3 regions of the Parabacteroides sp. HGS0025 genome follow, and region 1 is predicted to be linked to each of the others. Evidence: riboswitches for the same ligand, from Rfam matches in the RefSeq annotation. Region 1 holds a riboswitch; each other region holds the start of a gene.
The links. Region 1 has a riboswitch for cobalamin ahead of HMPREF1212_RS20425 (TonB-dependent receptor). Riboswitches for the same ligand answer to the same signal wherever they lie in the genome.
Positions count from the first base shown of each region.

Region 2: it holds a riboswitch for cobalamin, as region 1 does, so the genes downstream of both, HMPREF1212_RS02550 (TonB-dependent receptor) here and HMPREF1212_RS20425 (TonB-dependent receptor) in region 1, are expected to answer to the same signal.
Region 3: it holds a riboswitch for cobalamin, as region 1 does, so the genes downstream of both, HMPREF1212_RS00655 (TonB-dependent receptor plug domain-containing protein) here and HMPREF1212_RS20425 (TonB-dependent receptor) in region 1, are expected to answer to the same signal.

Region 1 is NZ_KQ033903.1:834,942-845,655, forward strand. It holds gene HMPREF1212_RS20415 (glycoside hydrolase family 97 protein) at 6-1,955, shown strand; cobalamin riboswitch at 2,118-2,320, shown strand; gene HMPREF1212_RS20425 (TonB-dependent receptor) at 2,371-4,641, shown strand; gene HMPREF1212_RS20430 (family 20 glycosylhydrolase) at 5,339-7,303, opposite strand; gene HMPREF1212_RS20435 (tRNA threonylcarbamoyladenosine dehydratase) at 7,441-8,154, shown strand; gene HMPREF1212_RS20440 (ABC transporter ATP-binding protein) at 8,161-8,814, shown strand; gene HMPREF1212_RS20445 (sodium-dependent transporter) at 8,837-10,207, shown strand; gene HMPREF1212_RS20450 (ComEA family DNA-binding protein) at 10,288-10,714, shown strand, end outside.
Region 2 is NZ_KQ033902.1:721,663-732,376, reverse strand. It holds gene HMPREF1212_RS02565 (MATE family efflux transporter) at 1-1,198, shown strand, start outside; gene HMPREF1212_RS02560 (PepSY domain-containing protein) at 1,241-2,719, opposite strand; gene HMPREF1212_RS02555 (hypothetical protein) at 2,741-4,075, opposite strand; gene HMPREF1212_RS02550 (TonB-dependent receptor) at 4,088-6,445, opposite strand; cobalamin riboswitch at 6,576-6,779, opposite strand; gene HMPREF1212_RS02545 (O-acetylhomoserine aminocarboxypropyltransferase/cysteine synthase family protein) at 6,898-8,178, shown strand; gene HMPREF1212_RS02535 (DUF6383 domain-containing protein) at 8,468-10,714, opposite strand, start outside.
Region 3 is NZ_KQ033902.1:180,212-190,925, forward strand. It holds gene atpA (F0F1 ATP synthase subunit alpha) at 1-1,271, opposite strand, end outside; gene HMPREF1212_RS00610 (F0F1 ATP synthase subunit delta) at 1,285-1,827, opposite strand; gene atpF (F0F1 ATP synthase subunit B) at 1,831-2,331, opposite strand; gene atpE (ATP synthase F0 subunit C) at 2,346-2,600, opposite strand; gene atpB (F0F1 ATP synthase subunit A) at 2,650-3,711, opposite strand; gene HMPREF1212_RS00630 (hypothetical protein) at 3,692-4,123, opposite strand; gene HMPREF1212_RS00635 (F0F1 ATP synthase subunit delta/epsilon) at 4,120-4,374, opposite strand; gene atpD (F0F1 ATP synthase subunit beta) at 4,381-5,898, opposite strand; gene HMPREF1212_RS00645 (threonine/serine exporter family protein) at 6,264-7,598, opposite strand; cobalamin riboswitch at 7,763-7,959, shown strand; gene HMPREF1212_RS00655 (TonB-dependent receptor plug domain-containing protein) at 7,993-9,993, shown strand; gene HMPREF1212_RS00660 (YncE family protein) at 10,013-10,714, shown strand, end outside.

The sequences.
Region 1 (10,714 bases):
ACAATATGAAGAAATTTCTTATTAGCCTGGCCGTTTTGCTGGCCACATCTCCGCTTTTTGCACAGGATATGGCCGTTTCCGGACCAGACAAGAACCTGACAGTCACTGTAGCGGTAGAGAAAGGATCCCCTGTCTATTCTGTTACCTATAAAGGGAAAGTCATTCTTGAAAACTCTCCGCTGGGCGTTGTTACAAACATCGGCGATTTCAGTCGGGGAATGACATTGTACGGACACGAAACCGGAAGTGTAAATGAAGAATATACATTAAACCGTTGTAAAACCTCGCAGGTTCACTATAAAGCGAACCGTCTGTCCTGTACCTTCGAAAACACCGGCCGGAAGAAGATGGATATTATTTTTCAGGTAAGCAACAATGATATCGCCTTCCGGTACGAGTTTCCTCAATATGGGCATACAGCATGTATGGTAATTGAAAAAGAAGCCACAGGCTTCGACTTTCCTTCCCATACAACTACTTTTCTGTCTTCACAGTCAGCTCCGATGATCGGTTGGGAACGTACCAAACCCAGTTACGAAGAAGAATATACATTCGACGAACCGGTAGGAATGCATTCCCAGTACGGTGCCGGATATACCTTTCCTTGCCTGTTTCATGTAGGAGACAACTGGGCTCTTGTTTCCGAATCAGGTGTAAGCAGCTTGTACTGCGGTTCGCATTTAAGCGAAGGGAGTAAAGACGGGCTTTACAGAGTTGCCTATCCTTCGCAGGAAGAGAACAACGGCAACGGAACAGCTACCCCCGGACTGGCTTTACCCGGAGCTACCCCGTGGCGGACTATCACAATAGGCGATAACCTGAAGCCGATTGTGGAAACAACCATTCCGTTCGATGTCGTAAAACCATTGTACGAACCTTCGCAGGATTATAAATTCGGTCGTTCCACCTGGAGTTGGGTAATGTGGCAGGACGAAAGCATAAACTATGACGATCAGATTAAATACATCGACCTGGCTTCTACTCTGGGATACGAATATGTACTGATCGACAACTGGTGGGATACAAAGATAGGTTACGAACGTATGGCGGAACTGATTAAATATGCCAAATCTAAAAATGTAGATGTATTCCTATGGTATAACTCCAACGGTTACTGGAGCGATGCTCCGCAAGGCCCAAAACAACGGATGTCCACTTCCGTTGCCCGCAATAAAGAGATGAAATGGCTGAAAGAACAAGGCGTGAAAGGACTAAAAGTCGATTTCTTCGGTGGCGACAAACAGGAAACCATGAAATTATATGAAGATATTCTGGTAGATGCCAACGAATACGGCCTGATGATTATATTCCACGGTTGTACACTACCCAGAGGTTGGGAACGCATGTATCCGAACTATGTCGGCAGTGAAGCAGTGCTGGCTTCCGAAAACCTTATCTTCAACCAACATTTCAATGACAACGAAGCATTCAACGCCTGTTTGCATCCGTTTATCCGTAATACGGTCGGCTGCATGGAATTCGGAGGAACTTTACTGAACAAGCGATACAACCGAAACAACGATGGCGGAACAATTCGTATCACAACAGACATATTCCAACTGGCCACCGCCGTACTTTATCAGAACCCGGTACAAAACTTTGCCATCGCACCTAACAACCTGACAGATGTTCCTGCATTCGTTATCGATTTCATGAAGCAAGTTCCGACCACCTGGGACGAGATCTGCTTCATCGACGGTTATCCCGGTAAATACTGCGTACTGGCACGACGTCATGCCGAGACATGGTACGTAGTCGGCATCAACGCAGGCAAAGAAACATTGAAACTGAAAGTAACACTCCCCATGCTGGCCGGACAAAAAGTGACAAAGTACGACGACAATAAAAACCGTTCGCCGCGTATATCAGAGTCTAATGTTAAAACAAACGGTGAGTGCCTACTTGAAATTATACCTGACGGAGGTATTATACTGGTAGGTAGTTCTCAAAAATAAATCATTTCACCTCATACGACTCTAATTAACACAACCTTAACGAATGAGCTCAATGCCAGGCCTGCATCCATCGGATAGATATAGTTTTGGTGTTGGGCTCATCTGTTTTCGGAAATTTCAAATCTTTCTTTATAAATCAATCAAAGAAACAAAATAAAGGATTACTTTTGCGCCCGATTTGGTGATACAGCTACATTCCGTACCTGTATAAAAGGGAATCCGGTTAAATGCCGGAGCAGTGCCCGCTACTGTAACACCCATTCCGAAGAAAAGCATCTCTTCATGCCACTGTTTTCGTTTGCAGGAAACGGGAAGGCGCTTTTCAGGGTGAAGCCAGGAAACCTGCCGGTCAGACATAAATAATCAAGTTTTCCCGGGGTCAGGAAAGCCTTTATTAATTCTTAGAAGAACTTCGATGAAAAAGAAAGTTTCACTTACGGCATTATTATGCTGTATGGTAGTATCTATGTTCGCTCAGATATCATTGAGCGGTAAAGTTGTCAATGCCGAAACAAACGATCCGGTGGTAGGAGCCAATATCCGTATAGACCACAGCCTGGCCGGGTGCACGACCAACGGGAAAGGAGAATTCACCATCAACAACCTGCCGGAAGGCGAACATCTGCTAAGCGTCACACATGTCAGCTTCCTTCCCCAGAAATATACTGCCAATACCGGTGAAAAAGATATCCTGATTAAAATGACCGAAAGCTATATCAACCTCGGACAGGTAGTAATAACCGGAACAGGAACACACCGCCGCATGAGCAACTCGCCCGTTCCTATCCAGGTCATTACCGCCAAAGACCTCGGTAATGCCAACGTGACCAGCCTCGAAGACGCCTTGGTCAAGCTCACTCCCAACGTCACGACCATGACGAACGGCATGGGAACGACCCTGAGCCTGAACGGGATGAACGAAGATTATATGCTACTGCTCGAAAACGGTAAACGACTGACTGGCGACGATCGCTATACCCGTATCAACATCGGGAATGTGAAACGCATCGAAATCCTAAGCGGAGCCGCTTCCGCTCTTTATGGTAGCGACGCGATCGGCGGTGTTATCAACATCATTACCGACGATGCCAAGAATACGGTCAACGTATCCAACTACACTCATTATACCAGCAAGGGACGGTTCAGCGAAAACATCAACGCAGATATCAACTCCGGCAAATTCTCTTCCTACACCTCTTACCAGCGCCGGGAAGCCGACAACTGGCAGGTGAACGACACCGACGAGAACGGATACAAGACCGGCCGCCCGATGTCGACAGGCTTCATATCCGACAATATCAGCCAGCGTTTTGCCTATAACGCAACCGACCGCCTCTCCTTCTATGTACGTGGTAATTACTACAATTACAACACACGCCGTCCGGAAACGGCTACTTATTTTAAAAAAGGTAAAAAGAAGGATGAAGACGGCAAACCGATCTACGAAGAGACGCAAGCTTATACTTACAACATGCTCCACGACACCTATACATACGGTGCCGGAGCCAAATACATGATCAATAAATCAGCCTATATAGATGCCGACTTCTTCGCCGACAACTATACATCCAAATACGACTATTTCCTGAAAAGCGGTGATTTCGAACGTGGAGACAAAGAAACCCGTAAGAAGACAAGATATTATAATGCCACCGTTAAAGGGATCTTCAAACCGAACAGCTGGAACAAGGTTTCTACCGGTATCGAATATATCAACGAGAACTTCAGCAGCGAGTCGGACAATATCAGTTTCAAGAACATGTACACATTCGCCCTATTCGCACAGGATGAAATCACCATCTTAAGGGACTTGCAGGCCGTAGTCGGTGTACGCTACCTTTATAATGAGAATTTCAAGAACTACGCGACACCGAATGTCGCCCTGATGTATAAGATCGACCACTTCAATTTCCGTGCCTCTTACGCAACAGGCTACCGCGCACCGACACTCTCCCAGCTGTATGCCACAGACGAGGCAAAAACAGCGAGCCGTTATACCATCGGCAACCCCAACCTGAAGCCGGAGAAAAGCAATTTCTTCTCTCTGAACGGAGAATACACATGCTCACGCTTCTCGATCGCAGCGACCGGATTCTATAACGATATCAAAGACATGATCAATTATCGTGTGTTGAGTGATGAAGAAATACAACAGATGGGATTGGGTGAGCTGCATGAACAGTTCTCGACCATCCGCCAGCGCGACAACGTAGACCGTTCGAAGATCAAAGGGATCAGCGTCAATGCCAACTTCTATCTGGGTGCCGGACTCACCCTGGGCGGCGGTTATATCTATACCGACACCGAAGCCAAAACACTGGAACACGACAGCAAGACCAATAAGGACGTAGTTGTAATCACCCCCGTAGACAAAAGTGTGAAGAACGCCGCCAATGTACATGCCCGCTGGGATCACGACTGGAACAACTACCACCTCAACGTCAACCTGAGCGGCCATATCCAGGGCGAACGTTATTCAAGCACATACGGTTACGCCCCCAAATACCAGCAATGGGATCTGAACACGCGCCACACGTTCAACCTGGATGCCTTTATCCTCGAACCGGGTATCGGTATCGAGAATATCTTCAACAAACGGGACGACCGCCCCTGGAACAGTAACTTCTCGACCATTAATCCGGGACGCGCTGTTTATGTCAGCTTGGCTGTTAAATTTAAAAAGTAAGACATCAGCTTGTATAGCTACTAGGCTTAACGTCCTTTCCAACTAAACACAAAGTAGGGACTAAGTAATTCAAAGCTCACTATCCATTATTGCCAGGGTGTACAGGGTAATCGACTAGGGTGTACACCTTAGCAAATCAACCTGTACACCTTGTTTCAACAACCTGTACAGGGTAGCAATAAGGAGTGGTAGGCTTTGAATTACTTAGTCCCTACTTTCATATTAAATATAGATAAGCCAAACAATAGTTTCTGCCTATACACAAAGTTGCTTCATTGTATCTGCCACCTATTCTATATAAAATATTAAAAACAACTATCACTACTGTCACTCATCAATAAACGCCAACATAATCAAGGCTTACAGAAGTGATAGTTGTTGTTTTTAACTATCACCACTACTATCACACTATCACCTTGTCTTGTCCTGAAATTAGGCATATATTATTCCTTTCACTCAATTAAAAGACTTATTTTCAGAAACATACAAATCAACCTTACTTAATTCCAGGAGATTAGCACCTTCGACATTCAGACATGAGCATCGTCAATACAGAAGCATAAAACAAGCCAAGACGGGCATTCAGACCTCTATCAATATATTGTTAGCGATACTGCGATGAATAAAATATGAACCAAGAAAACCTGTCCCTATGAAGCAAGTTTTCCTGGTTCAATTCAGTTAATCACAACTATATTTACTTGCAGTAATTCAACACTTCCACATTCTTTACCGTACTCTTGAAATCTCCGGTCTTTTCCAACGGGAATACCAAGGTACGGACATAACTCATCGAGTCCTTTCCGCCGTTGAAGAAGCGTTTCTGGATATTCAGCTCCTCTTGCAGTTTACCGTTGATGTATAAACGGGTAGACTTTTCATCGCCACTGATGGCAACAGATGTCTCCTCTTCAGGATAGAACTGGTAATTGAATGTATTCAGGTAACCGTCGCGGGCAAAACCCAGCTTACCGCTGACCGGATCGGACAGATAGAAAACAGCATCCGGCGAACGGAACAATTCTGTTCCGGGAGTTTCCTTTACCGACTGAACATCAAACGAGACCGTGTAATGGTAACCGATCTCTTTCAATCCGGTCTTTGTATTCGGTGGCAAAACATCCTGGTTGTAGATGGCACGAGGCTTGTTACCCATACGGCCAGCCACGTTTACGCCCGGGCCTTCGCTCAGTTCCATCCGTTGCGTATTGAAGGTTTCATAAGGGACTTTACAATCCTTGCCTGTCCACATCTTCACAGCCAATGTCTGCAAAGCAGGGAAAACACGGTAATGGATATCCTTTGTACTGATGCCGTTGCCCGCATGGTCATTCCATACGGCAAACATTCCACCTTTGATCTGTTTATGTTTCTCGGGGAAAACCTCTTTACCGATATGCGCTGGAGTCCATTCCTTATACAGCATTTCCGTATTCAGATAATCGTAATAATAACCGGCAGCCGGGACGATATACAGATAGCCGTCGGGCACACTCACCAGGTCGTATCCCTGTTTGATCATTTCCTTCGGGTCGGCATAACCGTTATACCAGGCACTCATCAGAACGTTTTTCGATTTGACGGGTGTCTCACCTTTGGCATGGGTCAACGCTCCCCAGACACAAGCCTGCTTGCCGAAGCCTTCAACAAAACGGATATAATGATCGGTGAATTCGCGGAATTTCTCTACTACATCCTGCTTCTTATTCGAATATTCGTCTGTCCCGATATGTACACGTTTTCCGATAAAGACAGGATTACGGCCTTCCAGATATTCGCGGAAAAGACTGTCGACAAACTGGTAAGTTTCCGGTTTGAACAGATCCAAGTGATCCATACCGTATTCCGCGCTACCGATCTCCGGACGGTAATGTGTCAATGCCAGCGAATGGGCGGGAACGTCTATTTCGGGGATGATCTCCACGCCGAGGCTATCCGCCATCAACTGGAAATCGATAAATTCCTTCTTCGTATAATAACCGTCGCGGGCAGTCAGTCCCGGGAAGAATTCGCTTTCCAGACGGAATGCGCCATAGGTCTTGTTCCAGTCGTGTTCGAAGTATTGTTTGAAAGCGTTATCATTCAGGTGAACCTGCAACGTATTCATCTTATAATAAGCCATCATCTTTACATAATCGCGCAGGAAATCCATCGGGATAAACTTACGGCCGCAATCCATCATAAAACCACGGATGGCATAATCCGGATAATCACGCATCGAACCTTTCGGCAAAGCCTGGTTACCATCCTGTTCCGTCATTTGAAGAATAGTACGGGTCGCCCAGTACAGACCTTTTGCTTTAGGAGCCGAAACGGTTACACGGTCGGCAATTTTCACGGCATAACCTTCTTCACCCAATTGTTTGTCTCCGGATAAGGAGAAAACGAAATCACCGGCGGAAGCTCTACCCTGTACGACTGTCAGTCTACGTCCGAACATCGTTTCGTAATCATCGGCAAACTGATTGGCGATCTTGTCGATGGCCGGATCTTTACCTACACAGACAATGCGGGAAGTCGCGGAAGGAGTAAACATTCCCTGTCCCCCTCTCCATTCCTGCAATTCGGGTATTACAAACGGTTTTTCGTTATTAGCGGCATAGCCTTTACCCACAAAGAGCGTACATGCCACCATCAGCATTAAATAGCGTTTTATATTCATTGTATTTTAAATTAAGCGCACAATATTACAGCTTTTTAATCATCCTTACAAGCTTAAAATGAAGGAATAGTTAAAAGATAACTAATTAAAAGGCGGTTTCTGAATGATTTATTACTTTTGTGCTCAAAAACATATTAATGAGTTACAATTGGAACACACGGACGGAGTTATTACTGGGGGCCGACCGGATGGAGTATTTGTCACATTGCCATGTTTTAGTCGTAGGATTAGGGGGCGTCGGAGCTTATGCCGCCGAACAGATTTGCCGTGCCGGGATAGGACACATGACAATCGTGGACGCCGATACCGTAAATGCCAGCAATATAAACAGACAGTTACCGGCATTACATTCCACCATCGGAATGCAAAAAGCCGAGGTGGTAGGACAACGCCTGCTGGACATCAATCCCCGTTTAAAGCTGACCGTGCTGAACGAATTTTTGCGTGACGAGCGGACAGAGGAAGTATTATCTGCAACAAAATACGATTTCATCGTGGATGCGATCGACTCACTCAGCCCGAAAGTCTATCTTTTATACTATGCCAACAGACGCGAGATCCCTATCGTCTCCTCTATGGGGGCAGGTGCAAAGGTCGACCCGTCGCAGGTTAAACTGGCCGACATATCCAAAACCTGCAACTGCGCACTGGCGAAAGCCGTACGCAAACGGCTCAGGGGACTGGGATTGAATAAAGGTATTCCGGTTGTTTTCTCAACAGAGATAGCCAACCCGGAAGCCGTAGTGGAAGTAGAAAACGAACAGTGCAAACGGACAACTACCGGGACAGTTTCTTATATGCCCGCCATATTCGGCTGTTACCTGGCATCGTATGTAATAAGAAATATATAATCAGGAATGATACAGACACAAGGAATTACCAAGAGTTTCGGCAACTTACAGGTATTGAAAGGCATCGACCTTACGATCAATAAAGGTGAAGTGGTAGCCATTGTAGGCCCCAGCGGAGCAGGGAAAACGACTTTATTACAGATCATCGGGACATTAGACACTCCGGATGCGGGCAAACTGTATATCAACGAGACTGAAACCGGTAAACTTTCCGAAAAGGAACTGGCGGCTTTCCGCAATAAGAACATCGGTTTTGTATTCCAGTTCCACCAGCTGTTGCCCGAATTCACCGCATTGGAAAATGTAATGATCCCGGCATTGATTGCCCGCGAGAAAGCATCCGACGCCGAGAAGAGGGCAAAGGAAATACTCGATTTCCTGAAACTGTCCGACCGTATGACGCATAAACCGGCCGAGCTTTCGGGGGGAGAGAAACAGCGTGTGGCTGTTGCCCGCGCATTAATAAACAACCCGGCAGTGATCCTGGCCGACGAACCTTCAGGCAGCCTGGACACCAAAAATAAAGAAGAATTACACAGCCTCTTTTTCGAATTGCGCGACCAGATGCACCAGACTTTCGTTATCGTTACCCACGACGAACAGCTGGCATCGAATACGGATCGTGTGATCCATATAAAGGACGGGGTTGTTTTAGGATAAGTATAAACAAGTAGAATTATTTATGGCAAACAAAGATAGAGTAACTTTTGGTAGTAAAATCGGAGTGATATTGGCAACAGTAGGTTGCGCCGTAGGCTTAGGTAGCATCTGGCGTTTCCCTTATATGGTGGGAGCCAACGGAGGGGCGGCTTTTCTGTTGGTATTCATGATATGCACTGTCCTGCTCGGCCTTCCGATCATGATTACGGAATTCTTCATCGGCCGCCATTCGCGCAGTAATGCTGCCGGGGCTTTTAAAAAGCTGGCTCCGGGCACCCAGTGGTCTTTGATCGGTTACAACGGTGTGCTGGCGGCTTTCCTGATATTGGGTTTCTATTCCGTAGTTTCCGGCTGGACTTTAGAGTATATCTGGCAGGCTATGACCGGTTCGCTGGCCGGAAAAACAACGGCTGAATTCACAACCGCCTTTGAGACATTTTCATCGAGTGCACTTCGCCCGATAGGTTGGACAATCGCTTTCATCGCATTGACGCACATCGTTATAGTGTCCGGAGTAGAAAAGGGGATCGAAAGGGCTTCCAAAATTATGATGCCGGCGCTCTTTATCATACTTCTCATATTATGTATTCGTTCCGTCACTCTCCCGGGTGTACAAGAAGGGCTTTCTTTCCTGTTCAAACCTGATTTCGACAAGATAACTTCTTCCGTCATATTAAGTGCAATGGGGCAAACGTTCTTTTCATTAAGTATCGGTATGGGATGCCTGATTACTTACTCCTCTTATTTCGGGAAAGATACGAACCTGCAATTAACGGCTGTACAGGTCACCGTATTGAATACGCTGGTGGCATTACTGGCCGGTATCATGGTGTTTCCTGCCGTATTCAGTTTCGGCATCGAACCAACGGCGGGCCCGGAGCTGGTATTTATCACACTCCCGAATATCTTCGAACAGTTGCCGTTTGGCAATATCTGGTCGTTCATATTCTTTATCTTGTTGGCTTTGGCCGCCCTGACATCTACTATCTCCCTGCATGAAGTGGCTACGGCTTATGTGCACGAAGAATATCACATGACAAGAAAGAAAGCTGCCTGGATCGTTTCAGCAGGTGTCGCTGTCATCGGAGCGGTTTGCTCACTCTCTTTCGGCTTGCTGAAGGAATACACGATCGGCGGCCTGATCATTTTTGATGCATTGGATTATCTGACCGCTAAGATTATGATGCCTCTCGGGGGGATGATGATCTGCGTTTTCGTTGGCGTACGCATTGAAAAGAAAGTGCTAAAAGCCGAACTAACCAATAAAGGCACCATCACTTTCTATTTCTTCAACGCATACGCATTCTTCATAAAATACATCGCCCCTGCCGCTATCGGCCTGATCTTCCTGAACGAACTGGGACTGATCAAAAAGATCATCTCCTTGTTTTGATAAATAAAAGGTATAAGTTACTTGCTTATTTACAGGTAACTTATATCTTTGCAAAAGTTTAACATTAACAATACCGAACTATGAACTGGCGTGATTTATTTTATTTCTCCCAAGGAGAACGCAGAGCCTTGACTCTCCTGCTCTGTCTTATTTCTATTTCCTGGATCATTTTATTATTGACAGACAACAAACCGGAACAGATCCCTAAAGAGAATGCTCTGATCATTGAACCGGCTAAACCGGCTCAAACAATCGCTTCAAACAGGCCGGAGCCCGAGAAGGCCAAAACACCTGCATCCGAAAGAAAAAACAATTCCTTCCGGGAGAAAAAGGAATTTCATCCGAGAGGAACTCCAAACATACCCGGAAGAAAGACTTTCCCAAAAACAGAGAAATATCCAATCGGAACAGTGGTCGAGTTAAATACCGCCGATACAACTATTTTGAAGAAAGTTCCCGGAATAGGAAGTACTTTTGCCCGCCGTATCATCAAGTATCGGGATCTGC
Region 2 (10,714 bases), on a different contig from region 1:
TAGTGAAGCCGTTGCCGCCATCGGTGCCGTAGGTATTCTGACCTGGATGACCAACTCGATCTCCTTACTGAATAAAGTAGGTTCGGAAGTGAGTGTAGGACAAAGTATCGGTGCCCGCAATGAAGAGGATGCGCGGAGTTATTCTTCCCACAACCTCACCATCGCCCTGCTCATTTCCATTTGCTGGGGGGTACTTCTTTTTGTGTTTGCCAATCCGATTATCGGGATATATAAACTGGAAGCTCCTATCGCAGCCAATGCGGTAGAGTATCTGCGGATCATTTCTACCGCCTTCCCTTTTATATTCTTGTCTGCCGCTTTCACGGGCATCCACAATGCTGCCGGATTAAGTAAAATCCCGTTCTATATCAGTGGAGCAGGACTTATTATGAACATGATACTCGACCCGGTATTTATCTTCGTATTTGACATGGGGACTGCCGGAGCGGCCTGGGCTACCTGGTTATCGCAGGCTACCGTATGCGCCCTGTTCGTCTACCAGCTGAAATGGAGAAGCAAATTACTGGGCGGCTTCACCTTCTTTGTCAGATTAAAGAAAAGTTATTCGAAAAGGATATTGCAATTAGGATTACCGGTTGCCATGCTGAATACGCTGTTTGCCATCATCAATATATTCATGGCCCGCACGGCATCTACCTACGGAGGACATATCGGGTTAATGACGCTCACCGCCGGAGGACAGATAGAAGCCATCGCGTGGAACACCTCTCAGGGATTCAGCACGGCATTGAGCGCATTTGTCGCCCAGAACTATGCCGCATCCGAGAAGAACAGGGTGTTGGAAGCTTATCACACGACGTTAAAGATGACTACCGTGTTCGGTATTCTCTGTACGTTATTGTTCGTATTCTATGGCAGCGAAGTATTCTCGTTGATCGTTCCCCAGAGAGAGGCCTATGAAGCCGGAGGTATTTTCCTGCGGATAGATGGTTATTCCATGTTGTTCATGATGCTGGAGATAACCATGCAAGGATTGTTCTACGGAACAGGACGGACGGTTCCACCTGCCATTATCAGCATAACATTCAACTCATTGCGTATCCCGATGGCGATCGCTTTATCGGCTATGGGATTAGGTATTGTCGGCGTCTGGTGGGCTATCAGTATTTCCAGCATGCTGAAAGGGGTTGTTTCATTTGTCTGGTTCAGGGCATTGCAAAAGAAAATATTGAAGTAGTGAATAGCTGCCGACCCATTCAGTAAAAGCTGCCGGCCTTTTTTACAAACACTGCTTCCTTTTCCCCCGTCTCAGTTTCCGGAAGATAAACCGTATGCCCAGCCATACCCCTGTCAGCGAAAGGGATGCGCCGCCCAAACAAAGCGTCCACATGGCGATCGTCCATAAGGTATGCCTTTCTACCAGCCAACGGATGTTCAGATAATGGAAAGCGCTGAAAAGCCATTTCTTTACCTTACGGTTGGTGTTAAGGTATTTATGGTTTCCGGTGGCCGGGTCGATATAATAAACGCTGCGGTCGTTGTTGTCGATCTCCACTTTGTAGACAGGCAGCGGACGGGTGTTGTCGATAGAAAGGTAATACTCGTCATACTGATCGATCATGGAGATATGGAAAGGGGTATCTTCACCATGCATCTTTTTGATGGCACGGGCGATTGTTTCTTCCGGCAGGAATAAATCCTTTACTTCCGGAGAAGAAGCATCGATCATCAGGGTACGGTTACCGGCAATGATCTCATAGACAGGAAGGTCGCTGTAATAAGTCCACTCCACCTGCTTCAGGTCGGGATAGGCCTCTTTGAGCTGTCTGTAATCCAGCTTATATCGATCCACGGGGAAAGACTTTCCACGAAGTTTCTCCGGGTTGACGCTGTAATCTCCTTCGATAGGAATGATCCAGCGGGGGATCCGTTGCAAAGAGAGGGCACCGCTCAAGCCCCAGGTAACGATGAGTACACCCAGGATCAACCCTAATGCATAATGCCAGCGATACCAACGTTTACGATAGGGATTATCGAACGTTCTCCGCTGTTTATATCTTCTGTAAAGAATAGATACACCGACGTACAAACCTGTCAGGCCGGCCAGCATGGCAATGATCCCGGCTACAGTCAGCGTATTTGTCCAGGCGTCGGTATTCTGACGCAGGAAAGGAATATAAAAAGTATGAGGGATATATCCTACCCAGGCCCAGAAGCGCTGCGTAGAACTGGTAAACTGAAGCACTTCCCCGGAACGGGCAGCTATATAGAGTTGGTGCTTCTCTTTGTCATCAAAATAAAACTTATAAATCGGCATTTCCCGTTCATAACGGCTATACATGATCCACTGTTCCCGCCGATGCAGCGTATCTATTTTCAGTATAGGTGCATTCACCCAGTCCTGGGCTACCTGACGGATATAATCGAATGTAACCGGTTTAACGGGTTGTAAGGTATCGGTACAGAAAGTATACGTACTATCTTTTGTCGCCACAGAGAACAAGGTCTGTCCCTGAAACCGGCGGACATTTATTTTACGGATCTTCCCTTTATCCGGAATTTGCTCCAGATAACTATTTATATCAGGTAATGAAGAAGGGAGCGTCTCCATTTTTTCATATTGAACTGCTTTATCCACCCGGGGAAAACTGTGATAGACCAACACCAACCCGGAAACAAACCACATCAGGAAAAACAACGCGATAACAGCTCCTGTTATCCGATGTAAACTCCACAAAAAACGAGCACCCTTCTTCATTATAATTACCTGTTAATCTACTTATTCTGCGTCTGCGTTATCCATTAACGTAATACGGTCGAATCCGTAACCTTCTGCGATTGTCAGACCTTTTTCCATTGTACCATTCTTAATATCATAGATGTAGATACATGGATTTGATGTTTCCGGATTTACGCCGATATAAGCAACGTCGCCATCCACAAGAGAACGCTGTGAGAAGTTACCGCTGCTGAAAGGCAAATGCTTTCCTTCATACTGGAACTCTGTTCTTTCGTCGGTTGTCAAATCCAGCATAGCATAGTAGCAGTTGTAAGCAGCTCCCCATCCGGTAGCTCCGGTATAGTCGGGATCCATGATATAAAGAAGCGCTTTGCCTGTTGTCAGATAGCTGGAAGTGATAATCTTTCCTTTGTCGTAATTATGTCCGAGATAAGATTTGTCAAAGTCCAGATCCCCTTTCTTGATACGAAGCATGCGGCCGAATTGTTGAGTTGTACTCGGAGCACCCGGGATCACATTGTTACAAGCCAGATACAGGTTTTCGTTTTCATCGAAGAACATCTTATCCTGCAACAACTCGCCATAAGCTGTACCAGCCATCATTTCGGCACGGTCTTCCATTACTTCTTTTTCTACACTCATATCTTTGGCATTGATAAAGGCTGCGTAGAAGTTTTTGGTTTCTTTCTTATGCTGGAAGAAATAGATGATCTTATCGTCTGACTTTCTATACTTTGCCAGACCGGATGTACTGAATTTATCTCCTTCCGGAACTTCCAGACTCAATTCGCCTTCATCCAGTATCCTCATGTCTTCAGCATTCAATTTTGTCCAGATCACCTTATCAGCCGAACCGTTGGCAGCCATGATCACCAAAGTCTTATCATCTATCCAGGCATGTGTGTAACGACGATCTTTGAATGTGTTCTTAACAAACCTCTGTTCAAAAACAGTTATCAGCTTATTGCCTACAATCTGGTATTTTGAAAAACGGTCTGCAGAAACCGGAACCTGATAATAGTATTTCCCTTTGTAGATCGTTTCTTCCTTTATAGTTGCTGTAACATCCACTCCGTCATTCTTAAAGTCGATAGTAGGCTGTTCCTTCAATGAGTCCACGCTCTTTACCAAAATAGCATCGGTAGATCCCATACCACCTGTGGCACCTACCGTTACCCAAAGGTCAAAGTGGGTGGTAGAAGCTTCCGGTTCTTCGGGATCTTCCGGAGTTTCAGGTGTTTCAGGTGTTTCAGGTACTTCAGGAACTCCAGGCTTTTCGGGTTCGATCTCCGGATCATCACTCGAACAAGCATTAAAAGATAAACTAAATAATGTTGCAGTAAATGCGCAGGCAAATAATTGAAACTTTTTCATCTCATATATAATTTAATTAATGAATAATCTGAATTTACAGAAGAACGAACGTCCCGGCTTCTGAAGCATATAATTATCGTAGAGGGTATTATCAAAGAGGTTATTACATTCCAATGATATATTATACCGCTCTTTATTCCATGAATACGAAAGAACTGCGCTATGCAGATGTTGTGTCGGAATTTTCGATTTACTTTCTAATACGCCGTAACCTTCCCAGGTCAGGAAGAACCAATGGACATACTGATAGTTATATCCTACACGGATCTTACTATTCTTTTGGAACAGGTCGCGAAGGATAAAATTCAGCTCGGCGTTACTGAACAGCCAAGGGCGGTTCGGCACTTTATTATCATAAGAGATAGACGGTTTTCCGTCTGCCCTGTACTTTTGTTTATCGCGGGCATCCTGATAGCTGCAATTGACAATTGCCTGCAGGTAATCTTTCCAGTTATAACGCACTTCACCTTCAACACCCTTTATGTCTACACTGGAAACATTTTCATACTGCATCATACCTTCCGACTCTGAGACTACCGCATGGATATAATCGTTCACATCCCGGTAAAATGCATTGGCTTCATAATACAAGAGATGTCCGGGAGCCAAGCGTACGCTTCCATAAGTTCCCAGATTGACATTATTACTACTTTCCGGATTCAACTTCACATTCGGATAAATAGTTGTCCCGTTACCGAGTAACTCCCTGGCTAACGGCAGACGGACACTATGTTCAAATGAAGCTTTCAACGCCAACTCTTCCCAAAAAGAATAACGGGTACCGACACCGTAACCAACATTGTTCTTAGTCGAGGAAGAAGCTTCGCGGGAACCGGTGATCCAGTACAGGTCTTGCTGTTGAATATTCAGATGGTTGATATAGTCTTTTACGAAAAAGGTATTATCCATCTTTCCGTTGAAGAATGACTGGTTGTAAGACAAGCCCAGGATATGTTTGGCCAACACATCATTCGATGGTTCGAACTCGGTATCGATCTCATCATACCGGTCATTTCCTGTACGGCTCAACAGATAATTCAGGTTAAAAGAATGGTTCCTGTTCAGCTGGTAATCCAGGTTTGTACGGACAATGGTCAACGGACGCTTATAATGACGGAGCGAACGGTCGCGGCCGGTTATTTCATTTCGTGAACTTTCTATATAATCGCCATCCCAGTCATATTTACGGAAGGCGGTATCGACCGTCAGCGAATGATCCCAGGTATGGGAAAGGGATGCATTCAGCTTGAGGTTATTTACCAGAAAGTTATGTTTGAGGTAACGGGCAGAGAGGTTCCAGGCATCGACCTGCCGTTCCGCCATACCGTACACCTTACTCTGGATCGAGCCGGTCTGCAATTCTTTATCCACTTTGGTATAAGAGCCGGAGATAAAGAAAGCATCGGCCCATGACTTATTGACGAAGCCGACTTCCAGTTGTCCCAGTAAGGAGAAATAGTCGTCATGGAAGCGTCGGCGATTGGCTGAAATATACTTACGGTTGGCTTCATCCCATACTTCAACCCCTTTCATCATATAATCATTCTTCGAGTAATTGACCCCGATTGTCGGCTTGATGATCAAAGAGGTCTTTGGTTCGACGAATTGTGCATTCAGGTCTACTTTATGCGTATGGAAAGAACCGATACCATACGAAACATCCAGATAGTTTTTCTTATCCTGGTTGGTGATAATATTGATAGCGCCCCCCAGCGCATCAGCTCCCAAGTTGGCAGGGACAACGCCTTTATAAATTTCAATCCGGTCAATGATATTGACCGGCAAGTTCGCTAGCGAAACACCACTCCCCTTTGCATCCAACGGCATCCCGTCGATGAAGTAACGGACAGAGTTACCGGACATTCCGTTGATAGACAGGTCGAAATCGGAACCTACCCCGCCTTCTTCCCGGATCTTGATACCGGTCGTCCGGTTGACCATTTCGTTGATATTTTTCAAAGAATTGACCTGCGGTTTAATATCCAACGCATTTACGGCAAAAGCTCCTTCTTTGACTTGTTGGGTTTTGGTTTTACCATATACTTCTACGGAGTTAAGGGTTACGGAATTTTCTTCCATAACAAAATCCATCGTCCTGTTTTTACGGATATCGATTGTGGTCTTTATTGTATTATATCCCAGCAGAGTTACGATAAGCGTCTGTTTACCGGGAGTTACCGCCAGTGAATAACGTCCCTGGTCGTTGGTATAAGTACCGGCTGTCGTATTTTCGATAGCCACAGTGACCAACGGAAGCGGTGTACCGTCTTTTTCCTTCACTTCACCTGACAAAATAACCTTATTCTGTGCAGCCAGGGACACAGGAAACAAACAAATCAATAATAAAAGCACGTGCATGAAACCTCTCATTCCATCAAATTCATTAATTGTTTTACTGATGCTTCCGATGAAAGATAATAACGCACATGGATAGACAGAACTACCTGGATAAAAAGGTAAAGTCCTTACTTACATGTTTATCAGCCTTATTCCTCGAAAGCTTTAAACTAATCATTCTGGCAGGTCTTCTGACTTACTCCATCTTTGGGCGTCCTTCCCATTCATTGCGAACAGTGGATTGAGTTGTACCCAAAGACTTTGGCGGAGCTTACAGCAGCGGGTCTGTTCAGGATTCGCACCTGATTCCCTTTTCATCACTTTTCCGTAGATATGGAATTGCGACACCAAAATCGGTCACAAAGGTACAGATTATTTTGAAACAATAGTGGATTTTTTATAATTGATCGAATATTTGTATAAATGGAACAAACTATTCTTTACTTTTGTCAGCAGAATATAATTACATAACAAACCTAAAAAATATGAGCAATTCATTCAAGCCGGCAACCCTCTGTGTGCAAGGTGGCTGGCAGCCGAAAAAGGGAGAACCGCGCGTACTCCCTATCTATCAGAGTACTACATTCAAGTATGAAACCAGCGAACAGATGGCTAAATTGTTCGACCTGGAAGAAAGCGGTTACTTCTATACCCGCCTGCAAAACCCGACAAATGATGCCGTAGCATCCAAGATCGCCGCGTTGGAAGGTGGTGTTGCAGCGATGTTGACTTCTTCGGGACAGGCTGCAAACTTCTTCGCTTGTTTCAATATCTGTGAAGCTGGCGACCATATTGTAAGTGCAACCGGTATCTACGGAGGTACTTATAACTTACTGTCCGTTACATTGAAGAAACTGGGTATCGAATGTACTTTCATCGATCAGGATGCCAGCGAAGAAGAGATCGGCAAGGCTTTCCGTCCGAATACAAAGTTATTGTTTGGCGAAACGATTTCCAATCCGGGCGTAATGGTGCTGGATATTGAAAAATTTGCCCGTATCGCCCATACGCACGGCGTTCCTCTGGTTGTCGACAACACGTTTGCCACTCCGATCAACTGCCGCCCGTTTGAATGGGGTGCCGATATCGTAACGCATTCTACTACAAAATATATGGACGGACATGCTACTGCTGTCGGTGGTTGTATCGTCGACAGCGGCAACTTCGATTGGGAAGCACATGCCGACAAATACCCGGGTCTTTGCCAACCGGACGAATCTTATCATGGCCTGACTTACACAAAGACTTTCGGTAAAATGGCGTATATCACCAAGGCTACCAGCCAGTTGATGCGTGACCTGGGTTCTATCCAGTCTCCGCAAAATGCGTTCCTGCTGAACCTGGGACTGGAAACGTTACACCTGCGCATGCCGCAGCATTGTAAGAATGCGTTGGCTGTAGCTAAATGGCTTCAGAACTGCGACAAGGTTGCCTGGGTCAATTATCCAGATCTGGAAGGTAATAAGTATTACGAACTGACAAAGAAGTATCTACCGAACGGTTCTTGTGGTGTACTGTCATTCGGCCTGAAAGGTGGACGCGAGGTTGCCATCAAGTTCATGGATAGCCTAAAGCTGGCCGCTATCGTTACTCACGTAGCAGATGCACGTACTTGTGTACTTCACCCGGCAAGTCATACACACCGCCAGCTGACTGACGAGCAGTTGATGGAAGCGGGTATCGCTCCCGACCTGATCCGTTTCTCTGTCGGTATCGAAAGTGCGGACGATATCATTGCGGATATCGAACAGGCGTTGAAGCAGTAAAAAATAAACAGATAAAGCAGGAGCCGTCTTCTATGGAAGGCGACTTTTCTATTAAACATAATAAACTCCGTTTCCAGGAGCTCTTTAAAAACAAAACCCCGATGGTACTGAATACCACCGGGGTTGTTTTTTGTCCATTTTCTCCCTTCACAGGGATACTCACGGATGAACTTTATTTTATTTTTATTACTAAAATTCAGCCTCCAATCTGTTCACCTTCACAGGCTACTCACCCTTCCCCGAAGGGAAGAGTAGAGAAGCTATTTTCTATTTAATTATTCTTTTATCCTTATTTTACAATTGCTTTAACAGCAGCTTCACCTTCAACAGCAACTACAGCAACACCAGCAGGAGCAGCGATTGTAGCATCGTCAGAAGAAAGGATTGTGTTAGCGATTGTCTGACCAAGGATATTGCTAATAGCAACAGTCTTGCCTGCAGCGCCCTTGATAGTAATAACACCATTACCTGCTACGATAGATACTTCTGAAGTAGAGATACCTTCATTTGCAGTCGGAGTTTCTGTTGTCGGTTCAATATTAAAGATTTCTGCATCTGTAATTGCTTCTTTATATCCACCAGGATAATTTGCAATTACAGGAACACCATTCTGAATCTTAACCCAACCAGCACGTTCCGGAGTCGGAATTTTGTGGTTACCTTCTGATTCGATCAAGAAGTCGCAATCTTTCTTATCGTCAACCAAACGGAATGCGAATACCGCATTTTTAATACCATTCTTATGAGCAGAATGCATTGCTTTTACTTTTGCATTTGCATAGTCTGCATCTGCATCATATAAGGTGTTATGTAAGTTATCACCCAGGAAGATAGAGTCAGAAGCAACAACCTTCTTCATATCCATATCTTTACCGCCACGTAAAATAACCAAAGTATCACCAACATGCTTAGCCCAAACGAAGTTCAAACGTTTGTAGTTTGTATTCCAAACATAATCTTTACCATTAACAGCTGTAGCAATTGAGTCTGAAGAGTTGATCAAATAGCGACCGATTGTAAACGGAGACTGTTTGATTGCGTGAGGACAACCTTCCGGATGTTCTTTCAGATATTCATCAGAGTTATGATACGGATCATAAGGACAATAGTTTTCACCATCATTGTGAGTAACATCAACAGCAATCATATACTGAGGCATGTTTGTGTTATTGCGTACATAAGCAGTATCAATGAACAATGCTGATTTTGCATTATCACCCTTACCTTCAAGGCCTAAGAAGTTAATACCTTTATCTTTTGAATATTTGCTATAAGCATCTTCATACAGATATTCTTTAGCAGTGCTATTAACTGTGTAGATCTTAGCTCTTGCAGTATCAAGATCTGCGAAGTTATCATCAGGATTAGAAACACCCAGTCTTCTATACAGAGGTGACAAATCTTCGTTCAATGCAAATGTTGACAGACGAACTTCATCACAAGTTCCTTCCATTGTAAATTTGCCAGAAACATCACGAACACCTACACGATACTGGTCATCAGCTGTATAAACACGTTCACCCTTAGCATTCACAATGGCTTTATTAGCTTCCTGCAATACATAGTAGCATGTTGTATCACCTGCTTCACTTACCAACTGATTATTTTCTTTCAGGAAGAATACTACAGCATCTTTCTTATCTACATTAGAAACAGCATAAGTCATTTCATTCAGCTGATCTCTAACAACATATTTCAAGTCATTAGTCAATTTAGAACCGTCAAATACCTGCATTACATAAGCATTCTTATATAATTGAGGAGCATTTGCCTTAACACTAGGATAACCGAATTCGATATTTGCATAGTTTTCCGGAGCCGGAACTAATTTGATATATGTCTTCTGATCTTTGAAGTCAACAAATACAGTAGTATCTCTTTCTGTTGAACTAACATTTACATAGTTACCTAATTTAATACCAGAGAAATAATCGAAGTTGAATACTTTGTTATCCAAATCTTCTTTAGACATCTGGAAGTAACCCAAATATTTATTAGTATTTACACCAGAAACCGGTCTAACTTTGGATACCAAAGAGAAAGATACTGTATCGATAGCAGCATTTGTATTCAATACATCTGCATCACTAGAATACAAAGCAAAGAACTTATCGCCAGCCTGATAAAGTTGAACACCTTTTGCATTATATTCAGGATATTCACGGTTTACGATATTGATAGTCTGTTCACCAGAAATACCTTCATTCTGTTCAACAACCCACTGTGCACGAGGCATATGACCAAAGTCCTGAGCTGCACCAAACAACTGAGAAACTTCTTCGCTTACCCATTCCTGTCCATCTTCACCACAATATTTGATAACATTAAACTTACCGTTCAATTGTTTTCTACTAATATCATTTGTGAACAAATTCATGAAATAAACACCTGAAGGCAGAGTTGTCTTCACATATTCAGATGAACCGTTGATGCTGATACGAGTATTAATTGTGTTAGTCGGGTTCATCAAACGATCGTATTCTGAATTACCGATTGTTAATTCGCGGTGTGAGCTATTACCTAAAACCTGAATCTT
Region 3 (10,714 bases), on a different contig from region 1:
AATTTCGTGAACGACTCTAGTTCACGGAACTGTGCCTGGTCTATCTTCAACGTACCGGCCACCTTCTTCATTGCCTTCAACTGGGCGTTACCACCTACGCGGGATACCGAGATACCTACGTTGATAGCCGGGCGGTTCCCCTGGTTGAACAGGTCTGTCTCCAGGAATATCTGTCCGTCGGTGATAGAGATCACGTTGGTCGGGATATAGGCGGAAACGTCGCCCGCCTGTGTCTCGATGATCGGCAAGGCTGTCAGCGAGCCGCCTCCTTTTACCAGATCCTTCATGCTTTCCGGCAGGTCGTTCATTTCGCGGGCTACTTCCTGCTGGTTGATGATCTTCGCCGCACGTTCCAGTAAGCGGGAGTGCAGGTAGAAGATATCGCCCGGGTATGCTTCGCGTCCGGAAGGGCGGCGAAGGATCAGGGATACTTCACGGTAAGCAACAGCCTGCTTTGACAAGTCATCATAAACCACCAGGGCATGACGTCCGCTATCGCGGAAATATTCGCCGATAGCAGCTCCGGCAAAAGGAGCGAAATATTGCATCGCAGCCGGATCGGAAGCGGTGGCACTGACAACGATCGTGTAGTCCATAGCTCCTTTCTCCTGAAGCGTACTGACCAAAGAGGCTACGGTAGAGCCCTTCTGTCCGATCGCTACATAAATACAGTAAACAGGGTTGCCTGCTTCGTAATTGCTACGCTGGTTGATAATGGCATCGATCGCGATGGAAGTCTTACCGGTCTGGCGGTCGCCGATAATCAGTTCACGTTGTCCGCGTCCGATAGGTATCATGGCATCTACCGCCTTGATACCCGTCTGCAACGGTTCGTTGACCGGCTGACGGAAGATCACGCCCGGTGCTTTCCGCTCCAGAGGCATCTGGTATTTCTTACCGACGATCTCGCCTTTGCCGTCGATCGGGTTACCCAGCGGGTCGATCACACGGCCGATCATATCTTCACTTACATTGATAGAAGCAATGCGGCGGGTACGTTTTACGGTATCGCCTTCCTTCACCTGGTCGGTCGGGCCGAGCAATACGGCACCCACGTTATCCTCTTCCAGGTTCATGACGATGGCTTCCATGCCGTTGTCGAAGGCCAGCAGCTCGTTGGCTTCGGCATTATCCAGTCCGTAGATGCGTGCTACCCCGTCGCTTACCTGGAGCACGGTACCCACTTCTTCCAGATGGATGCTGGTGTTGATACCTTCCAGTTGCTCGCGTAATATGGCGGAAACTTCACTTACTTTTATCTGGTCTGTCATACGTTTTTCTTTTTTAATTTCTTTCGATCAGCTTGTTTCTTATCTCCCGGAGTTGTCTGGAATAGCTGGCGTCGATCCGGATATTACCGATCCGGAGCACAAATCCTCCGATCAGTTCCGGCCTGATCACTCCTGTGAACTCGATCGTATCGCCTGTCTCTTCCTGCAACCGTTTCTTCAGATGCTCCCGGGTCGCTTCGTCTACCGGAACCGGTGTCTTGAACAATACCCGGGTGATCTTCTTATCCTTCCGGTACATATGGATATAGATATAGGCCATGAGCGGTAAGAGGCTTTCCCTTTTACGCTGCAGTACCAACCGGATAAACCGGGCAAACAGGTCGCATACTTCCAGACCGGCTGCCGTCGTCAGTAACTTTACTTTCTCCTCTTCGGGAAAGATCGGATTATCCAGTACGACTTTCAACCCCGGTTCCTGTTCGAAACTAACGGCCAGCATCTTCATATCATCATATACCCGGGTTTCCTGCTGCTTCTCTTTCGCAAGCGAAAAGAGCGCTTTGATATACCGGGAAGAGATTGTACCTACATCCATATCTTACGATTTACTAAACGAAACATTGTCGAGCAGTCCGTTGATGATCTTTTCCTGTTCATCGGTACGGCTGATTTTCTCTTTCATTACTTTCTCTGCGATAGCGACGGACAAGTCAGCTATTTCGGTGCGGACTTCGCGGATCGCTTTCTCCTTTTCTTCCCGAATATGCCGGGTAGCCTCTTCTACCTGCAGATGGGCTTCAGCGGTAGCCTTCCTGTGGGCTTCGCTGATGATCTCTTCTTTTTCAACCAGGGCTTGTTTCAGGATCTCATTCTGCTGCTCTCTTGCCTGGGCAAGGATCTTTTCGCTTTCGGCCTGTATGCCGGCAAGCTGTTCGTTTGCCTGGTGTGCCGATTCGAGGGATTGGTCGATGTATTCTTTCCGTTGTTCCACGGCTTTGATGATCACCGGGAACCCATATTTGGAAAGAATGACAAAGACAATTCCGAAGGAAAGGATCATCCAGAATAAAAGCCCTGCGTCTGGTGTGAGCAATGACATAGTTTACTTTTATTTTATTGGAATAATCCTAAGAAACATACCACGATCGCAAACAGGGCAACCCCTTCTACCAACGCACCCATAATAAGCATGGATGTACGGATATCGCCGGCTGCCGACGGTTGGCGGCTGATTCCTTCAACTGCACCTTTTCCGATCAGTCCGATACCGATACCTGCGCCGATAGCTGCCAATCCTGCTCCAACTGTTGCACCTAGTTTAGCTATGCCTGCACCGGCTGCTGCTTGTAATAAAATTGCTGATAACATAGTTTTTAATCTTTTAATTAGTAACCTTGTTTTTAATAAATATGTTTGTTCACTCTCTTACTTTGGCCAGTCCGATATAGTTGGCCGACAGTAGGGTGAATATATAGGCCTGCAAACATGCCACCAATAATTCGAGACAGTTCATAAACACGGTGAACAGTACTGAAACGACTGTCATCGTGCCGTTTATGGCTACTCCCATCGAAGCGGTGATGAATATCAGGCAAGTCAGTGCCAGAATGATCGTGTGTCCGGCCATGATATTGGCAAACAGACGGATCATCAGGGCAAATGGCTTGGTGAGTATGCCGAAGAATTCTACGAAGGGCATGATCGGCAACGGTAACTTCAGGAACAGGGGAGCATTCGGCCAGAATATCTCCTTCCAGTATTCCTTGGTAGCAAACAGGTTCACCGCCAGGAACGTACATCCTGCCAATACCGCCGTTACGGCAATATTACCCGTGACGTTGGCACCCCCGGGGAAAACCGGGATAATGCCGATCAGGTTATTGATCAGGATAAAGAAGAATACCGTCAACAGATAAGATGAAAAAGGTTTGTACTCTTTGCCGATCCCTTCTTTCACCACCCCTTCATGGATATACATGACGGCCATTTCCATCAGCCCGGTAAATCCGCCGGGTGCTTCATTGGGGTGCTTCTTATACCAGCGGGCTGTCCGCAGCACGATAAAAAGCAATATCCCGCAACTGATCAACAGGCCGACCACATTCTTGGTGAGCGACAGGTCGAGCGGTTTCACCTCTTCCCCTCTGCTGTTCTTCTCCACCACTTTTCCGGCATGTTCGCCTTCTCCTGCCACATAATAATTATGATGTACATTTCCGTGATGCAGGTGGGAGGAGAGGAACATATCCCAGCCGCGCTCCTCGCTCTTTACCAAAACGGGAAGCGGTATGGAGATCTCCTTGCCGTTCCATTCGGTAATATGCCAGGTGTAGGCATCCCGGATATGGGAGAATACGATATCCTGCACATCCACCTTTCCCGGTTCTTCACCTGCAGCAGCCGCATTTATCGGGGCGCTGATACAGGCCAGTAGCAGGAAGGTAAACCAAAACAGGTATTTACTTTTTATTCTGTTCATCTTTTTCTCTTTTCTCACTTTTCAACCTCTTTTTCTCATATAGATACATGGTATATGTCTCTAGTACGAGATAAATGAAATAAAACAACATCATCGTAAAGCCAAAGGCTTTCAGGTTCTGTCCGACAAATGCGGCATACAACCATAAGAAAACAAGCGCCAGTAAGATTTTGCATAACCGGACTACCATATAAGTAACGATCGTGACGTCGCCATGTTTTCGTTTTACATGGTCGAGGAAGAAAGTCATTAACATGGCCATCAACCAGTAAAAGACCGGGATAGACGGATACCATTCGAAGTAAATCGAAGGCCATATCGTGTATAACAAACCTCCTAAAGTGACACCGATGACTACATTTATAAAAGTAATCAGGCCCATTAGCTTCATTCTTAATCTACCGCTGCTCATGATCGTATTTTTTCTTCGATGCATACGGATAGGGTATCATCTTTTATTTCAACGAATCCGCTTTGTATCTTTATTTCCTGTTGTGTTTCCTTTTCTTTTGTCTGATACCGGATGACACCTTCTTCCAGCGCGGCTATCATAGGGGCGTGATGCGGCAATACGTCGAACGATCCGGCGATACCCGGAAAGGATACGTAGTCTGTTTCACCTTTGAATAAGATGCCTGCGGGTGATATGATTTCCAGTTCCATACGTTATTAATTAGCTTGTTCTGCCAGTTTCTTACCTTTTTCGATCACATCCTCGATTGTACCTACGTTGAGGAAGGCCTGTTCGGGAATATCGTCAGTTTCACCATCCATGATCATATTGAATCCGCGGATCGTGTCTTCGATAGAGACCATTACGCCCGGTATGCCGGTGAACTGTTCTGCCACGGCGAAAGGCTGCGACAGGAAACGTTGTACACGGCGGGCACGGTTTACCGTCTGGCGGTCTTCGTCCGAAAGTTCTTCCATACCCAGGATAGAAATGATATCCTGCAACTCCTTGTTTCGCTGAAGGATCTGTTTTACACGCTGGGCTGTTTCGTAATGTTCCTTTCCCACGACCAACGGGTCGAGGATACGGGAAGTCGATTCCAACGGGTCGACAGCCGGATAGATGCCGAGCTCGGTGATCTTACGGCTCAACACGGTGGTGGCATCCAGGTGTGTAAAGGTGGTGGCCGGTGCCGGGTCTGTCAAGTCGTCGGCAGGCACATAAACTGCCTGTACGGACGTGATCGAACCTTTCTTTGTCGAGGTGATACGCTCCTGCATGGCTCCCATTTCGGTGGCCAGTGTCGGCTGGTAACCTACGGCTGACGGCATACGTCCCAACAGGGCGGACACTTCCGAGCCTGCCTGGGTGAAACGGAATATATTGTCGATAAAGAACAGGATATCGCGTGTTTCGCCTTCGGGCGCCAGGTCACGGAACGACTCTGCAATGGTCAATCCGGATAGAGCTACCGAAGAACGGGCGCCCGGCGGTTCGTTCATCTGTCCGAACACTAGTGTAGCCTGCGATTTGGCCAGTTCCTCATGATCAATCTTCGACAGATCCCAATGGCCTGCTTCCATACTTTCGAGGAAGGCCTGCCCGTAGCGGATCACACCCGACTGGATCATTTCGCGCAACAGGTCGTTTCCTTCGCGGGTACGTTCACCCACACCGGCAAAGACCGAGAAACCGTTATTCTTTTTAGCAATGTTATTGATAAGTTCCATGATAAGAACGGTTTTACCTACGCCGGCTCCTCCGAAAAGTCCGATCTTACCCCCTTTGGAATAGGGTTCCAATAGGTCGATGACCTTAATACCTGTGTAAAGTACATCTTTACTGGTGGTCAAATCCTCAAACTTCGGCGGTTCGCGGTGGATGGGGAGAGCGCCTTTCCGATCCAGTTCATCCATTCCGTCGATCGAATCGCCGGTAACATTCATCAAACGTCCTTTTACCTGGTCGCCGACCGGCATAGTAATAGGTGAGCCGCATGAAACGGCTTCCATTCCCCGTTGCAATCCGTCTGTCGTATCCATCGCGACTGTACGGACTGTATTTTCCCCAATATGTTGTTGTACTTCGACAATCAACGCTTTCCCATTGGGACGGGCTATCTCCATAGCGTCATGGATGCGGGGCAGCACTATTTTTACTTCTTTTTCATTATCGAAGTGAATGTCCACAACCGGGCCGATAACCTGCGAAACGTAACCTTTTGTTTCTCCCATACAATTCTTTTTAACCTTTACAATCTGTTTTCAAGGTTGCAATATTACGAAAACAACCTGCCGGAATTCCGAAGATATTACTTTTTGGGCTTTTTTGCATTTAGTTAAACTTTAAACTATTTTTGAATGTGTACCTAAATGAACCAATAACTTTTTGATATGGAACAATTCAGAGACGAATTGGCTAAAATCTTATTCCGGAAGTGATTATTTTTGGTCTCAGTCAAAAGTAGGATGAAAATTCTTATTCTGTTTTTCTTTGTTAAAATTCGGCTTTTTCAGAAGGTTTCGTATAAAAAGTGTAAGAGGCTGCCCCATATGTTATAATGAGACAGCCTCTTACTATGTATTATTACAATTTGTTTTTACCATTCCAGGAATTTACCACGCTGACGGCGTTTTTCCAATTCCTCCTGCAGATACCTTTTGCGGTCTTTGGCGATGTACTGGCGGGCAAAGATATTAGGTACGGCTACTCCCAGCGAGATGCAAAGAATAATCAGTGCCGAATTGATACCGTTGGCAAAAGCGTTGGTGACTTCGCCAATCACTCCGTGCATATTAATAAACGCCAGTAACGACCGGTACATCAGTACCCCCGGAATCATCGGGATAACGGAAGGTATCGTCAGTACGTGGTTAGGTACATGAAACCAATGGACTGCCTTTACCGCAAGGAGACTGACTACGAAACTTCCCATGAACGAACCGATAACAGGCCCGTAACCCAGTTCGAAGTTGACGAAGTTACGTGTACATACCGCTATGATACCTCCTACGGCCACCACCCATAACAGGCGGCGCTGGATATTGAAGATCATAGAGAACCCCATGGCGGCAATAGCGGCTGCGATTGCATATGTAAGATAGGATTCATGGGGAACCATACTCAGTTCACTGAACTTATGGTCGATCGCGATGTCATTCATCACAAGAACACGCATGGCAAATGTGATACCGAAAGTCATGGCTCCGACCATCATTGCCGTATTGGCGGCACGGGTGATCCCGACTAGCAAATGATTGTCGATCATATCATCCACGAAATTGATCAGCGGTACACCCGGCACGATGAACAGGGCACAGGCCAATAGCGGATGATATGGTGTAACGGATAACCCCGAAAAGGATGAAACATACGCCAGGCATGTGGAAACAAAAGCGGCGAGTGCTATAGCCATATACACATTCAGGCCGGCCTCTATGCAACGGGCACGAACCCTGAAGCCTATAAACGCACTAATAGAAGCAAACAAAAAGGCGATCCAGTCGCATCCGAACAACTTACAGAATCCTCCACAGGCAAACCCTGCTCCGATAGCTACTAGATAAGGTATATAGTTACGCGGTTTGCAGGCTATCTTTTCCAGTTCTTCCTCATATCTGTCCAGCGAATAATCCTGCTCGATGGCATGCCACGACAGATCACTGATCTGTGAGATCATGGTCATATTAATACCATGTTTCTCGCATTTCTGGAATTTGGAGAATGAGTTTTTCTCATCACTCACATTTACCATGATCATCGTCCACCGGATATCGATGTGTAATTTTTCTTCCGGGATACCCATAAAGGCCGCTACCCTCTTCATGTTTCGTTCAATACGGTTCGTATCGGCAGCACTCTCCATCAATAATTTGCCTGTACGGAGCAAAAGATCCAATTTGCGTCGTAGTAACAATACTTCTTTGTCTGTCATCTTTTTGTTTAATTCTAAATGTATCTAATAACCTAAACCCACAAGGGAACGAGTATGAGTGAATAGTAGGTCTTGAATCAATTTGGGCGCGAAGGTACTGATTTTTTCCGATATCAAAATGACATTAGTATAACGACTATTCCGATATATTTCGTACTTTTGCCATCGAATTATGGTGTAGCGGTTTGGCTTTCGCTGGTCGCTAGTAAAAGGGAATCCGGTGCAAGTCCGGAACTGTACCCGTAGCTGTAAGTTCTGTAACCCCGGCAAATCTTGTTGCCACTGAGTCTTTATGACTTCGGGAAGGCGGCCGATCATGGGAGAACAAGTCAGAAAACCTGCCATTGTTTTGTATGCAATACCTCGGGTAAGGTGTTGGTAGACCAAAAGATATATGCGTAATTTATACATAATAAGAATGTTATGCCTGTTTGGCATATGGTTGCATGCGTCAGTGTTTGCGATTGCCCAACAGATCGATACGACGACTTATCACCAACTGAAGGGTGTCGAGGTGGTCGAGAAGGCGCGTCCTTCCACTACCCGCGAGGCTACTCCTCTTCAAGTGATGGATCGTACCGGTATCGAACGGCTCGGCATACAGGATCTTTCGGAAGCGGTAAAACGCTTCTCCGGTGCTACCGTGAAAGATTACGGTGGGATAGGGGGATTGAAGACTGTCTCGGTGCGAAGTCTGGGTGCGCAGCATACGGCTGTCAGCTATGACGGCATAACGATCACGGATGCCCAGAGCGGACAGGTGGATATCAGCCGCTTCTCGCTCGATAACGTCGAAATGGTTTCGTTGTCGATCGGACAGACGGATGATATTTTCCAGACAGCCCGGATGTATGCTTCGGCGGGGGCGTTGAGTGTGAAATCGCTACGTCCTGACTTCCTGGTAAAACCGTTTCATCTGAAAGCGCAGGTAAAGACCGGTTCTTTCGGTATGGTCAATCCTTATATCCGGTATGAACAAAAGTTGGGAAAGAAATGGGCGGCTTCCTTGGATGGCGACTACCTGCGAGCCGATGGTAATTATCCTTTTACATTAACAAACGTATCACAAACGGAAAAGTTGAAACGACATAACAGTGATATCGAATCGTGGCGTACGGAACTGAACCTCTGGGGAGATTTAGGACGTGGCGGAACCTTCTCGGTGAAAGGATATTATTTTGACTCCGAACGCGGACTACCCGGCTCTGTTGTTTTATACAACGATTATGCAGGTGAGCGTTTGTGGGATAAGAATGCTTTTGTGCAGGCCTATTATAAGAATCAGTTAAGTGAAAAATTCGCATTGCAGGCGCAGGCTAAGTTTAATTATGCGTGGAACCGGTATAAGGATGTAAATAATAAATATGAGAACGGTGTACAGATCGACAATTATACCCAACGTGAATATTATACTTCCGTATCCGGTTTGTATACTTTGTCGGATCGTTTTTCCTTCTCCCTCATCGAAGATTTCTTCGTTAATACGTTGGATAATACATTACCGAAATGTCCGTTTCCAACCCGCTACTCATCGTTGACCTATTTGGCGGGGCAATACCGGGACAACCGGCTAACCGTTACCGCCAGTTTACTGGGTACTTATATGACTGAACGGGTAGAGACCGGTGACCAGCCGGCCGACCGGAAACGTTTATCCCCGGCTGTCAGTGCTTCCTGGCGTATTCTGCCGGAAGAGAATCTGCGTGTTCGTGTTTCCTATAAAGATATTTTCCGTGTCCCGACATTCAATGACCTTTATTATCAGCGGATGGGGAATACAAGTCTGAAGCCGGAGAAAGCGACCCAATATAATGCGGGGCTGACCTGGAGCGGTGATTTTTCCGTATTCAGTTTTCTTAGTCTTTCGGCCGATGGGTATTATAACCGAGTAAAGGATAAGATTGTAGCCATTCCTACCATGTTTGTCTGGAAGATGATGAATATGGGAGAGGTGTCTATCGGGGGAACGGATGTGAACTTTCTGGCGGAAATCCCTTTGTTTGAGAAAATGGAAGCACAGGTGCAGGCTAATTACACTTTTCAGAAAGCAATAGATATAACGAGTGAGACGGCAAAGACCTACCGTCATCAAATACCATATACTCCCAAACATTCGGGTATGGTTGCTTTATCTTTGCAAAATCCGTGGGTGAATGCCGGTTATTCTGTGACATTGGTAGGCGATCGTTATGCCTTGCCGCAGAATATTGATGATAACCGTATCGACCGGTATGCCGAACATACAATTTCACTGAACCGTGAGTTCAATCTTCGGAACTGTAAATTCCGTTTACAGGGAGAAGTGGTGAACCTGACAAATAAAATGTATGATGTCATACAATATTATCCTATGCCCGGACGGTCGTGGCGAATAACTTTGAGTGTAAATTATTAATATATTAATTAGAAACAAGATGAAAACAAAAGAATTACTATGCTTTTCGGCTTTATGTGCGTGTGTCTCTTTTTCATTTACAGCGTGTAGCGATGATGATGATAATGGAGGACAGGGAGGCTCAACATCAGAACAGCAACGTGGTGTATATATAATGAATAGCGGAAAGTGGCAATCAAATAATGCAACATTGGACTATTATGATTTTGAAACAAAGGATTTGAATACAAAAGTCTTTTCCTCTGTTAACGGTCGTGGTCTGGGAGATACTGCCAATGATATCATGGTTTACGGCTCTAAAATGTATATTACTGTTAGTGAGTCTAATACGGTCGAGATTACCGACCTGAATGCTAAATCGTTGAAAACATTAGCTCCGAAGGATGATTCCGGTCAGCCTCAATCTCCTCGTTATTTGGCTGCCTATGCAGGAAAAGTATATGTAACTCTGTTTGACGGTCATCTGGCAGAAATCGATACGACTTCAATGGAGATTACTCAAAAAACAAAAGTAGGCCCTAATCCTTATCAGGTTCGCGAAGTAGGCGGAAAACTGTATGTGGCTAATTCCGGGGGGTATAATCCGGTACAGGATTCTACTTTGTCGGTTGTGGATCCTGTTTCATTCACTGAAGAAAAGAAGATCGTTGTCGGTCTGAACCCGATGTACATGGGAGCAGACAGCGATGGAGAAATGTATGTAGTATGTGGTGGAAACTTC